Pararhizobium capsulatum DSM 1112: one gene and its partner. The protein of the gene in region 1 binds, or shares a complex with, the protein of each later gene. Links are inferred from orthologs where the notes say so. Each region holds a gene or a part of one and is shown on either strand. Other genes may lie near its edges. The genes, in order: eno and QO002_RS12310.

Evidence for each region.
Region 2: the proteins of eno (region 1) and QO002_RS12310 are in contact, whole or in part, in a solved structure (PDB 2FYM), measured with the Escherichia coli proteins. The link is inferred for Pararhizobium capsulatum DSM 1112 from one-to-one orthologs.

The regions. Positions count from the first base shown.
Region 1 is NZ_JAUSVF010000001.1:2,258,362-2,261,564, forward strand. The notes cover bases 1-2,886. They hold eno (phosphopyruvate hydratase), read left to right. Parts: upstream 1-749; coding sequence 750-2,024; downstream 2,025-2,886. Other genes in these bases: kdsA (3-deoxy-8-phosphooctulonate synthase), read left to right, coding at 1-616; QO002_RS11070 (FtsB family cell division protein), read left to right, coding at 2,295-2,603; pdhA (pyruvate dehydrogenase (acetyl-transferring) E1 component subunit alpha), read left to right, coding at 2,753-2,886. Also shown: more of pdhA, read left to right, coding at 2,887-3,203. UniProt on the Escherichia coli protein: Catalyzes the reversible conversion of 2-phosphoglycerate (2-PG) into phosphoenolpyruvate (PEP). It is essential for the degradation of carbohydrates via glycolysis.
Region 2 is NZ_JAUSVF010000001.1:2,510,503-2,514,236, forward strand. The notes cover bases 261-3,677. They hold QO002_RS12310 (Rne/Rng family ribonuclease), read right to left. Parts: upstream 3,323-3,677; coding sequence 461-3,322; downstream 261-460. Other genes in these bases: QO002_RS12305 (hypothetical protein), read right to left, coding at 261-293. In the rest of the region: QO002_RS12300 (pyridoxal phosphate-dependent aminotransferase), read left to right, coding at 1-50; more of QO002_RS12305, read right to left, coding at 84-260. UniProt on the Escherichia coli protein: Endoribonuclease that plays a central role in RNA processing and decay. Required for the maturation of 5S and 16S rRNAs and the majority of tRNAs. Also involved in the degradation of most mRNAs.

The DNA of each region.
Region 1 (3,203 bases):
CGGTATCGGCCTCGACAAGGCGATGGAAATCTTCGCCGATCTTAAAAAGGAATACGGCTTCCCGGTTCTGACCGACATCCACACGGAAGAGCAGTGCGGCCTCGTTGCCCCGACCGTCGATATCCTGCAGATCCCGGCCTTTCTCTGCCGCCAGACCGACCTCCTGATCGCTGCCGCCAAGACCGGCCGCACCATCAACGTCAAGAAGGGCCAGTTCCTCGCGCCCTGGGACATGAAGAACGTGCTCGCGAAGTTCACCGAGAGCGGCAACCCGAATGTGCTGCTCTGCGAACGCGGCGCCTCCTTCGGCTACAACACGCTGGTTTCCGACATGCGCTCGCTGCCGATCATGGCAGGCCTTGGCGCGCCGGTGGTCTTCGATGCGACCCATTCCGTGCAGCAGCCGGGCGGGCAGGGTGCTTCTTCCGGTGGTCAGCGTGAATTCGTCGAAACGCTCGCTCGCGCAGCCGTTGCCGTCGGCGTTGCGGGCGTCTTCATCGAGACCCATGAAGACCCGGACAATGCGCCCTCCGATGGTCCGAACATGGTTCACCTCAAGGACATGCCGCGTCTGCTCGAAACGCTGCTCGCTTTCGACGACGTGTCCAAGCGCTGATCGCCCCGGCGCTTTGTGAAATTTTCTTGAAGTCCGGGCGCGGAACGGCATTGGCCTGCGCCCGGCATTGTAATTTCCCGGCCATGAATTATGACATGGCCATCCTTTCATCACCTGAAGCAGGGAAGAGATCATGACCGCAATCATCGACATCATCGGCCGCGAAATTCTGGACAGCCGCGGCAACCCGACCGTGGAAGTCGACGTCCATCTGGAAGACGGCAGCTTCGGTCGTGCAGCGGTTCCCTCGGGCGCGTCCACCGGCGCGCATGAAGCCGTAGAGCTTCGCGATGGCGGCAGCCGCTATCTCGGCAAGGGCGTGGAGAAGGCTGTCGAAGCCGTCAATGGCGAAATCTACGAAGCTGTCGGTGGTCTCGAGGCCGAAGACCAGGTTCTGATCGACGACACCATGATCGAGCTGGATGGCACGCCGAACAAGGCGCGTATCGGCGCCAACGCCATCCTCGGCGTATCGCTCGCCGTTGCCAAGGCTGCTGCCGCTGCTGCCGGCCTGCCGCTCTATCGCTACGTCGGTGGCCCGAACGCCCGCGTTCTGCCGGTTCCGATGATGAATATCATCAACGGCGGCGCCCATGCCGATAACCCGATCGACTTCCAGGAATTCATGATCGTTCCGGTCGGCGCCGAAACCATCCGTGACGCTGTTCGTATGGGCTCGGAAGTCTTCCACACCTTGAAGAAGCAGCTTGCTGCCGATGGCCACAACACCAACGTTGGCGATGAAGGCGGTTTCGCACCGGGTCTCGCATCTGCTCCGGCAGCCCTCGACTTCATCATGAAGTCGATTGAAAAGGCCGGCTACCGTCCGGGCGAAGACATGCACATCGCTCTCGATTGCGCCTCGACCGAATTCTTCAAGGACGGCAAGTACGTGCTCGAAGGCGAAGGCCGCACGCTTGAGCCGGAAGCCATGGCCGAATATCTGGCCGAGCTTGCCGGAAAGTACCCGATCTTCTCGATCGAAGACGGCATGGCTGAAGACGACTGGGATGGTTGGAAGGCCCTGACCGACAAGATCGGCAAGAAGGTGCAGCTGGTCGGCGACGACCTGTTTGTCACCAACTCGGCCCGCCTGCGCGATGGTATCAAGATGGGCGTCGCCAATTCGATCCTCGTCAAGGTCAACCAGATCGGCTCGCTCTCCGAAACGCTGGATGCTGTTGAAACCGCACACAAGGCAGCCTATACCGCCGTCATGTCGCACCGTTCGGGCGAGACCGAGGATTCGACGATTGCCGATCTCGCGGTTGCCACCAACTGCGGCCAGATCAAGACCGGCTCGCTGGCTCGCTCCGACCGTACCGCCAAGTACAACCAGCTGATCCGCATCGAAGAGCAGCTTGGTCCGCAGGCCCGTTACGCCGGCACGTCCATCCTGCGCGGCTGATAGGCGCTCCGACTGCAAGTTTGAGGCGCCTTCAATTCTCCGGTCGTCATCCTCGGGCCTGACCCGAGGATCTTCCAGCCTCTCACTGAGTGGAGAGGCTGATGGATGCTCGGCTCAAGGCCGAGCATGACGGAAGAGGGTCGCTCCTTCTCAATGATCCAACCCGCGTTCTTCACAGGGCGCGGGTTTTTTCATAGGCCCCGTTATGGTCAACGGTCGGTTAATCAATCGGCGCTATCGTCTGCCTGTATTGCGTACAGGGCATGAGCAATGTGGACCAAACATCACAAGAAGCGGAAACTGGGGCGGTTTGTCATGCCGCTCATCACGGTCGCCTTTCTTTCCTATTTCGGCTATCATTCCGTCCATGGCGACTATGGGCTGAAGGCGACGGAGACATTTGATCGCCAGCGGATCGAGCGCCAGGCGCGTCTCGACGAGTTGACGGAGAAGCGCCAGATCCTCGAAAAGGAAGTTGCGTTGCTGAGTGACGGATCGCTGGAACGGGACATGCTCGACGAGAAGGCTCGTTTCGGGCTGAATATGTCGCGCGCCGATGAAATCGTGATTTTTCACTGATTTCTGAAATTAACTCGAAATAAGTTAATCTTGAAAAGACTTTAAATTTCATACATTTGAGCGGAATATAAGCCATGCAAATATAGCATTGCTGTCGGGTCGTTCTTTGCCTATGGTGTCGTCAAAAGGCAAACCATAGGGAGGATTGTATGGCACCGCGAAAATCCGCGTCCGTATCCAGCCGCAAGACGTCGGCAAAACCCGCCAAGAGGGATTTCACCGCAGGAACGATAGCTGAGTTTGACCGCGATGCCGATATGAAGGCCTATCGCGAGATGCTGCTGATCCGTCGTTTTGAGGAGAAGGCCGGCCAGCTTTACGGCATGGGTTTCATCGGTGGTTTCTGTCACCTCTACATCGGCCAGGAAGCTGTCGTCGTGGGCATGCAGCTGGCCTTGAAGGAAGGCGATCAGGTTATCACCGCCTATCGCGATCATGGCCACATGCTGGCTTGCGGCATGAGTGCCCGCGGCGTCATGGCCGAGCTGACCGGTCGACGCAGCGGACTTTCCCGAGGGAAGGGCGGCTCGATGCACATGTTCTCCAAGGAAAAGAATTTCTACGGCGGCCACGGCATCGTCGGCGCGCAGGTTTCGCTCG
Region 2 (3,734 bases), 250 kb from region 1 along the record:
AAAGCGACATGGTCGAGGCCGTCGAGCGTATCGCCCGGTGGCTGCCCTGAAGGCCGAACAGGGCAGGGACAATCGACGCCGTCCTACCGGCAAATCCTGACCTTGCGTACAACCGGGTTTCCCGCGGCGTCATAACTGCGCACTGTCCGCACGCTGCAGACTGGCTGGTAGGCATAGTCGTAGCTTCTGTAATAATAATCGTTGTGAAATTGCTTCGAGCCGATGGCTGCGGGAGATGGTGTTGCCACGCCCGCGATCGAAGCTGCTGTTATAGCGGTTGCGAGAATATGCATGGTGATCTGTCCTCATCATCGTGACGCCCTGAGCGTCAATACGGAGGCATTATCGACCAGTTTTTTCGTTCGCGACGTTTCCTTGGAAACACCTGAGTTCTGACATTAAAAAAACCGGCCAGAAAACTGGCCGGCTTTTTTGATCAGGGGTTTTCGAAGAGTGCGGCTCAGAAGAAGCCGCGCTTCTGCCACCAGCCGCCCTTCTTGGGCTTCGGCGGTTCGCTGTCACTTTCGGTGCTTGGCGCAGCCGAAGACTTGACGACCGGTGGGGTCGCGATGGTGTTTACATTGCGGTTGCCGCGTGAAGGCTTTTCTTCCTCCAGGGCAGCCGCGGCCTCTTCCACAGCCGGCTCCGCGGGAGCCTGCTCCGCTACGGGCGACGTGTCTTCGACCGCAGCCTGGGCTGCGGTATCGATCGACGCGGCTTCGGCAATGGCTACCTCTGCAACCGGAGCTTCCTCGCCAACCGGCTCGGCCTTCTTCCGGCTACGTCGTGGTTTCGCGGGCTTGGATGCCTCCACGGCCACCGGCGTTTCGGTAATCACGTCCACCTCGGCCACAGCGACGGCAACAGTTTCCGCGACTTCTGGTTCGGCGTCCGTTTCCAGCTCGCCATCAGTTTCGCCAGCTTCCGCCGAAACACCTTCGCCGTCAGATTCGTCACCACGGTTGCGGCGACCGCCACGCTTGCCGCGCCGACGACGCTTGCGCTTCTGGCGCTCTTCCTCGTCCTTGGAGGTCTCGCCGGCGTTGACGATTTCGTCGGAAGCGTCGTCGCTGCCGTCCTCGTCGTCTTCGCCATCATCCTGACGCTCGTCATCGGCAGAAACGCCAGCCTGCGGCTCGCCATTGCCACGGCCACCACGGCGGCGGCGGCGGCGCTTGCGCTTGCGGCTCTGTTCGTCGGTTTCCGCCCGCTCGGCCCGGTCAACGCGCTCGGCCTTGGCCTCGACCACGACCTCTTCTTCCTCGTCGATCTCTTCCTCGATGACGATATCGTCGTCTTCCTCGATTTCAGGCTCGAAGTGCAGAAGCTGTTCGATCTTCACCGGGTTTTCGACGGCTTCGCCGCGGTCGATCGCAAAGTGCTGGGCGCCGACATGGGCATCAGCCTCGATGATGATTGCGACGCCGAAGCGTGCTTCATAATCGATGATCGTGCTGCGCTTGTGATTGAGCAGATAGAGAGCGATATCCGGCGTCGTGCGTACGGTGATGTCATGCGTCGTATTCTTGAGCAGATACTCTTCCACGCCGCGCAGGACATGCAGGGCGACCGACGACTGCGAACGAACGTGGCCTGTACCATTGCAATGCGAGCAGACCTGCATCGTCGATTCGAGCACGGAGGCACGAATGCGCTGACGCGACATTTCGAGCAGGCCGAAATGCGAGATGCGGCCAACCTGGATGCGAGCGCGATCGTTCTTCAGGTGATCCTTCAGACGCTTTTCGACAGCGCGGTTGTTGCGCTTCTCTTCCATGTCAATGAAGTCGACGACCACGAGGCCGGCGAGGTCGCGCAGACGCAGCTGGCGTGCAACCTCTTCAGCGGCTTCCAGGTTGGTCTGGAGAGCTGTGTCCTCGATCGAATGTTCGCGGGTCGAACGGCCGGAGTTGACGTCGATCGCCACCAGCGCTTCGGTCTGGTTGATGATGATGTAGCCGCCGGACTTCAGCGTTACCTGCGGCTGCAGCATGCGGTCCAGCTGCGCCTCAATGCCCGAGCGCGAGAAGATCGGATGCACGTCGCGATACGGCTGAACCACCTTGGCGTGGCTCGGCATCAGCATCTTCATGAAGCCCTTGGCTTCCTTGTAGCCTTCTTCGCCGGCAACGACGATCTCGCTGATATCCTTGTTGTAAAGGTCGCGGATCGAGCGCTTGATCAGGCTGCCTTCCTCGTAAACGAGGCAGGGTGCCGTCGAGGCAAGCGTCAACGTCCGAACGTTTTCCCAAAGACGCATCAGGTATTCGAAGTCACGCTTGACCTCGACCTTGGTCCGGTTTGCACCGGCCGTGCGCAGGATAACGCCCATGCCCTGCGGCACTTCGAGTGCGCGGGCGATTTCCTTCAGACGCTTGCGGTCCGGCAGGTTGGTGATCTTGCGGGAGATGCCGCCGCCACGTGCCGTATTCGGCATGAGAACCGAATAGCGGCCTGCCAGCGAGAGATATGTCGTGAGAGCCGCACCCTTGTTGCCGCGCTCTTCCTTGGCGACCTGGACCAGCAGGATCTGCCGGCGCTTGATCACTTCCTGAATGCGGTACTGCTTGCGCGGGCGACGGTTGGACTGACGGTCCGGAACCTCTTCCATCGCGTCTTCGGCGCCGACGGATTCGATGACTTCCTTCTCTTCATGGTGATCTTCATCATCGTCGTCGTCATTCCTGCCGCGACGACCGCCGCGAACGTCTTCGGATACGCTGTCGGTATCGACCATGGCGGCCATTTCGCCACCGGTCTGTTCGTCGGAACCGTCTTCAGCTTCCGTCTTTGCCTCGGCGGCTTCCGCTTCAGCAACAGTCTTCTTCGTGCGGCGAGGACGACGCGCCTTTGTCTTCGGCTTTTCTTCGACGACCTCATCTGCCGCTGCTTCGGTGACGGTTTCGATTTCGGAAGATTCTTCGATGATCTCGACTACGGTCGATTCCGTTTCTGCGGACGGCGCAGTCTCGGTGTCGTCATCGCTCAGATCCGTGCCTGTCTCGACAGGTTCGATATCGTCATCGCGGCGTGCGTCCTCGGCTTCCGCCCTCAGAAGCGCCTGCCGGTCGGCAAGGGGAATCTGGTAGTAGTCGGGATGGATTTCGGCGAAAGCCAGAAAGCCGTGGCGATTGCCGCCGTAATCGACGAAGGCCGCCTGAAGCGAAGGCTCTACGCGTGTGACCTTGGCAAGATAGATATTGCCGCGGATCTGCTTCTTGTGTTCGGATTCGAAGTCGAATTCTTCTATGCGGTTTCCGCGAACGACAACGACGCGCGTCTCTTCAGCGTGAGACGCATCGATAAGCATTTTCTCTGCCATTTAAGCTGTGCTCCTCGGCGCACACGCAAAACAGCAGAAGGACGGCTTCCCGGAGGAGACCATCCCGACAGTTCGCATTGTTCGCCGGATGTGAATGTTCTTGAATGGTCAATGCAAACGTTCAGCAGCCAGACGGCAGCCGGGGCGCTTACGTCCCGGGGCCTGTTTACTTCTGACCGATACTGCTGTGACAACGTTGCATACCAAACAAGAATGCCAATGTATTAGGCCCTAAAGGCCCGATGAATGCGCCCGGTCACGGGCTTGCGGTGAACATCACCATGTCTTCCCGGCCACCGCCGGATTTTTGCGATTCGTATGGGGAGAACGTGAAGCGACGGCGGATGAAGCGCGACTGCCTGCTGCGGCGTGATCGTTATTAACGTGGTTTGACCCACATCGATCATGCTCT